Desulfatitalea tepidiphila: one gene and its partner. The protein of the gene in region 2 interacts with the protein of the main gene of each other region in a pairwise test. Links are inferred from orthologs where the notes say so. Each region holds a gene or a part of one and is shown on either strand. Other genes may lie near its edges.

The links. The genes of interacting proteins can lie anywhere in the genome.
Region 1: the proteins of DFT_RS13395 (region 2) and leuS interact in binary tests that used the Escherichia coli proteins (3 or more experiments, as listed by UniProt). The link is inferred for Desulfatitalea tepidiphila from one-to-one orthologs.

Annotation. Positions count from the first base shown.
Region 1 is NZ_BCAG01000003.1:345,189-348,345, reverse strand. It holds leuS (leucine--tRNA ligase), read right to left. Parts: upstream 2,798-3,157; coding sequence 203-2,797; downstream 1-202. Other genes in the region: DFT_RS06150 (LPS-assembly lipoprotein LptE), read right to left, coding at 1-114.
Region 2 is NZ_BCAG01000003.1:1,958,738-1,961,722, reverse strand. It holds DFT_RS13395 (BRCT domain-containing protein), read left to right. Parts: upstream 1-564; coding sequence 565-2,406; downstream 2,407-2,985. Other genes in the region: DFT_RS13385 (HU family DNA-binding protein), read right to left, coding at 2,845-2,985; DFT_RS13390 (acylphosphatase), read left to right, coding at 2,486-2,767; DFT_RS13400 (hypothetical protein), read left to right, coding at 306-560; glyS (glycine--tRNA ligase subunit beta), read left to right, coding at 1-173. UniProt on the Escherichia coli protein: DNA ligase that catalyzes the formation of phosphodiester linkages between 5'-phosphoryl and 3'-hydroxyl groups in double-stranded DNA using NAD as a coenzyme and as the energy source for the reaction.

The DNA of each region.
Region 1 (3,157 bases), 1.6 Mb from region 2 along the record:
CTGATAACCGCAAGCCGTCAGCAGGCATAGGGAAAGGACGAGAAACGTCCACCCGCCGGCCGGAGGCCATTTGGCGTACCGCTTGATGTCGACCCCCTGTTCACGACCCGTCACGGCAACCTCTCATCTATTAGGTAGACCGAATTCCTTCACTTTAAACTTTACACTTCGAACTTGACACTTTTCGTTACGCTGCTGTCGCCTAAACGACAATGTTGACCAATTTGTTTTTCACGACGACGATCTTCTTGGGCGCCTTGTCGCCGACGAACTTCTGCACCCGTTCATCCGCCAGTGCAAGCTGCTTCACGGTATCGTCATCCGTGTCCACGGCGGTCGTAAACCGGCCGCGCAGTTTGCCGTTGACCTGAACGACGATGGTGGCCTCTTCCTGGACCAGTGCATCCTTGCGCCAGACCGGCCAGGGCACGGCGAGCGTGCTTTGGGCATGCCCCAGGGCATGCCAGAGCTCCTGGGCAAAATGGGGCACGATGGGGGACAGCAGCAGAATGACCGTCTCCAGGGCATGCCGCATGACGCCCTTGCGCTGATCCGCACCGCCGTCGTCGGGGCCGACCGCATGCATCTGGTTGACCAACTCCATGACGGCGCTGATGGCCGTGTTGAAATGGAAACGATCTTCGATGTCGCGGGTCACCTTTTCGATGGTCTGGTGCGCCTTTCGGTAAGTCTGCCGCAAAGTGTCGGGAAGCGATTCGACCGGACCGTCGTAAGAGGCCACGCCCTGCACCACGTCCAGCCAGGTGCCGGCCAACCGCCAGACCCGATTGAGGAAGCGCGCGCTTCCTTCTACCCCCTGGTCGCTCCACTCCAGGTCTCGTTCCGGCGGCGCGGCAAAGAGGCAGAACAGGCGCGTCGTATCGGCTCCGTACCGTTCGAGCAACACATTGGGGTCCACCACGTTGCGCTTGGATTTGGACATCTTTTCCACCCGCCCGAGGGTGATCGGCCGATCGCAGAGGGTGCAGTAAAGCGTGCCCCGCTCTTCGCGCGCCTGCTCGGGAAACAGATAGCCGTGTTGGGGACAGGACATGGTTTCCTTGCACACCATGCCCTGGGTCAAAAGGCGGGTGAACGGCTCTTTGTAATCGATCAAACCGATGTCGTGAAGTACGCGGGTGAAGTAGCGGGAATAGAGCAGGTGCAGAATGGCATGCTCCACACCGCCGATATATTGATCCACCGGCATCCAGTAAGCCACCGCGTCGCGATCGAACATGGCCTCGTTGCATTTGGGACTGCAATAGCGCTCGAAATACCAGGACGACTCGACGAAGGTGTCCATGGTATCGGTTTCCCGGCGCGCATCGGTGCGCCCGCACTTGGGGCAGGTCGTCCGGGCGAAATGGTCGAGGGTGGGCAACGGCGAGCGGCCGCCGGCGAGCAGATGGGCATCCTCGGGCAGCACGATGGGCAGATCGGCCTCGGGAACCGGAACCGTCCCGCACGTATCACAATAGATCATGGGGATGGGGGCGCCCCAGTAGCGCTGGCGCGAAATCCCCCAATCCCGCAGCCGGTAACTGATCGCCCGCCGGCCCAGCCCCTTGGCCTCGAGCAGGTCGGCGATCTTTTCCATCGCCTGGCGATTGGGTTGCCCGTCGAACGCTCCGGAATTGACCATCAGACCGTCGCCGGCATACGCTTCCGTCATCTGGGCGGCGACCAGGGTCTCGCCTTCCGGGTTGACCACCGGGATGATGGGCAGGTCATATTTCCTGGCGAAATCGAAATCGCGCTGATCGTGAGCCGGTACGGACATGACCGCTCCGGTCCCGTACTCCATGAGAGCGAAATTGGCCGTATAGATCGGCATGCGCCGGCCGGTCACGGGATTGATGCAATATTTGCCGGTAAAGACCCCCTCTTTCTCGTAAGTTTCCACCGCCTTGCTGGTGCGCTCCTGCAGGCTGATGCGCTCGATGAAATCGGACACCGCCGCCGCCTGTTCGGTTCCGGCCGCCAACTGGGGCACCAGGGGATGTTCGGGGGCCAGACACATGAAAGTGGCGCCGAAAACAGTGTCGTGGCGGGTGGTGAAGACTGGTATCACCGTGTCGCTCTCCTCCACCGCGAATCGGATCTCGGCCCCCTGGCTGCGACCGATCCAGTTCTTTTGCATGGTGGTCACCTTTTCCGGCCACCCGGGCAACTGATCGCAATGGACGAGCAGATCCTCGGCGTAATCGGTGATGCGGAAAAACCACTGATTGAGCTTCTTTTGCCTGACCGGCTGGCCGCAGCGCCAGCACATGCCGGCTTCGACCTGCTCGTTAGCCAGTACGGTCTGGCACGGTTCACACCAGTTGACATAAGCCTCCTTGCGGTAGGCCATGCCTTTCTCGTACATCTTGAGAAACAGCCACTGCTCCCAACGATAATAATCCGGCGTGCAGGTGGTCACCTCCCGGCTCCAGTCGTAGGAAAAACCGAGCTGTTTTAGCTGGTTGCGCATATAGGCGATGTTATCGTAGGTCCATTCGGCCGGATGGGTGTTGTTGGCGATGGCGGCGTTTTCCGCCGGCATGCCGAACGCATCCCACCCCATGGGATGCAGCACGTTGAACCCCTGCATCCGCTTGTAACGCGCCACGACGTCTCCGATGGTATAATTGCGAACATGGCCCATGTGAATCTTGCCCGAAGGATAGGGAAACATCTCCAGCAAATAATATTTCGGCCGGTCGGCCTGGACATCCACCTCGAAGAGATGGCTCCGCTCCCACTCCTCTTGCCATTTTTGCTCAATCTTACGGGGATCGTATTGTTCATCCATCGCTTGTCACCTGAACCGGCTTGGCCGGACATTTAAATGTTCTGGTTCCAACTTTGACGGCGCCGTAAAAAGTTCGGAATTCGCTTTTCCCGTCATCCCGGCGAACACCGGGATCCAGTATTTTCAGTATGTTCTGGATGCCGGTGTTCGCCGGGATGGCGCCTTTGCGACTTTTTACAGTTTCATCAACTTTCAGCCATCAAAAAACAGAGCGCCGCGACGGCGCATGCGGCGCCATGGTCGTTTAAGATTTTGATTTCTCATGCCATAATTTTATTCAAAGTGCAAGATATGTGGGAAGTTGACAATCTGTTTGACTTAACCGCAGCAAACACATATGAATCAAAGCGTTACAGTCGC
Region 2 (2,985 bases):
TTCACTCCGTGTTGAAACGCATTGCCACCTTGAGGGCTCCGGTGGATCACTTTTTTGAGGATGTCATGGTGATGGCAGAAGAGAAAGAGACCCGCCACAATCGCCTGGCGCTGCTGAAAGCCATCGCAGGTCTATTTAACCAGATTGCGGATTTTTCCAAAATTGCGACATAATCTCCATTGCCGGCAGCGCTTGGCGCAGCATGCGAGTCTTACGGGTGCAATGGTTCCAAACGAATGTCCGTCCACAAATAGGCCAATTGGGCATTTGTGGAGGGGCACGAACGATTCACGGGAGGTTTACTTATGCCTTATGATGCAAATAAGGATGAAGTGATCAAACAGTGGCGTTGTGATGAGACGGGGCTGTTGATTTCCATACAGCGTTACGATGGCGGCGAGGCCAAGGTTCAGATCGGGCCGCGCATCCTGCGCAAGAAGGACGGCAGCGAACGTGCGCCGGCCAAGGCGGGACGGTTAACCATCGAAGACCTGATGTTCCTGTATGATATTATCGATGAGATCAAAGAGGAGATGACCAAACGGGTCGGTCCGGGTTAATCCGATGCCGCAAATCGAAGAGCTCGTCGCTCAACTGCAAGAGTACAACGATGCCTACCGCAGTGGTCGCCCGATTGTCGATGACGCCACCTATGATCGGTTGGTGGAGCAGCTTCGTGAGATCGACCCGCACCACCCCTTTTTGCAGCACGTCGAGCCGGAAAGGCTTCCCGGTCGTCGAGAAGTTCGCCATCCCGATCCCATGCTCTCTACCGAGAAAGCCTATGACCGCAGCCAGCTCGAGCGCTTTGTCCAACGGGTTTTAAAAGAAGCCAAAAGCATCGGCCTCGAAGAGGTCATCTTCCAGGTGACGCCGAAACTCGATGGCCTGGCCGGCCGCGATGATGGTGTGATCCTGGCCAGTCGTGGCAACGGGATGGTGGGCTATGACATCACCAGTGCCTTTGATAAGGGCGTTATTCCCGTTGGTGGTCGAGGCCAGGGACTGGGTGAAGTCGTGGTCGTCAAATCCTACTTCGACGAAAATATGGCGACCAAGTTCGAGCACCCGCGCAACATGGTGGTGGGCATCGTCTCATCGGATACATTGAATGCGGATGCGCAGCAGGCCCTCTCCGATGGGCGGGTGAGATTCGTCCCCTACAGCCAAATGCGCGCCTGGCGGGGAGATGGGAAACAGTTGCTGGAGAGGTGGGATCAGATCTCCCAGGAGGTGGCCGCGGATGTGGATTATCCCATGGATGGCATGGTCGTCGAGGTGTGCGATCCAACCCTCAAGGCCCGCATGGGAGCCACCAGCCATCACTATCGATGGCAGATCGCCGTAAAAACCAGGGGCGAAACCGCAGTCACCACGGTCATCGGCATCCAGTGGCAAGTCGGCCGCACCGGCAATATAACTCCTGTTCTGGAAGTCGAGCCTGTTCCTCTCTCCGGGGCGACCATCAGACGGGTGACCGCGCACCACGCCGGCATGGTGGCCAAGCACAACATCGGCCCGGGGGCACAAATCGAAATCATCCGCAGCGGGGAGGTGATTCCCAAGCTAGAACGTGTTCTGAAACCGGTCGATGAAGTTCACTTGCCGGAGGTTTGTCCGGCCTGCGGATTGGGGCTGACCTGGAAGGGTGATTTTCTGCGCTGCACCCATATGCATTGCCCGGCCCAGACCATTCAACGCATCAGCCATTGGTTTAAAACATTGGGTACCGCCGACTGGTTCGGTATTAAGACCATCGAAAAACTGGTGGCTGCCGGGTACGATTCACTCGAAAAGATTTATGCCATGGCCGAGTCCGATTTCGTTGGCCTGGGATTCGGCCCGGTGCAGTCCCGGAATCTCGCGGCAGCACTTGAAACGAGCAGGACCAAGCCGGTGGAAGATTGGCGTTTTCTAGCCGCCTTGGGAATATCGGATCTGGGGACTGGGGACAGCCGCAAGCTGCTTCGTTACATCGGCCTCGATTCGCTGATCGGCGTCACCGCCGACCGGATTTCCCAAATCAATGGGTTCGGGCAGATCACCGGCAAGGCCATCGCCCAAGGCGTCGATGAGGTGCGCGATACCCTGCTGCATCTGCTTTCCCTGGGATTCAATCTGCAGCGCACGCCGCTGGCGTCAGAGGAGAGCGCCGTGAAAAGCCCGATTGCCGGCAAAAGAATTGTCTTTACCGGGAAAATGCAATTCGGCAACCGCGAAAAGATGGAAGCCGATGCGCAACGTCTCGGCGCACAGGTTCAGACCGCGGTCAACAAGAGCACCGACCTTCTGGTTTGTGGAGACAAAGTGGGACAAACCAAATTGGATAAAGCCATCGCACTGGGTGTCGATCGCCTATCCGAGAAGGACTATTTTCGGCTCATCGGCCAAGATGTGCACGAATGAAACATCGCTTGACTGGACGTAGACATGCCGGGTTGTCCGGGCATCGCATTTCTTGGACCGGAAGGAGGGGGGATTAAGAATGGAAGCAAACGCAAGAGCGCACGTGATCGTTTCGGGGCGGGTGCAAGGCGTTTTTTTCAGAGATGAGACGCGGCGCGCCGCTGAGAAGAACGGTGTGGCCGGATGGGTTCGCAATCTGCCGGACGGTACGGTTGAAGCCCTTTTTGAAGGTCAGGCCGCGGCCGTGGATGCCATGATCCAATGGTGTCACCAAGGCTCTCCACACTCCCGGGTGGCTGACGTGCAGGTGGAGAAACAGGCGTACGTTGGAGACATGAATGATTTTACGATACGTCGATGAATGAAAAGGCGGCTGGGCACCCGAACGCCACGCCGCCCTTACTCGCTGAATAGATTTCAAGACCCAAAAGAAAAAAATCAGATTGCTTCCTTGAGTTTTTTACCTGCCCGAAACTTCACCACGTTGCCGGCCTTGATCTTGATCTCTTCGCCGGTTTGCGGATTACGACCTTTTCTCGCTTTCCGTCGTACCTTGGCAAAAGTGCCGAATCCAACGAG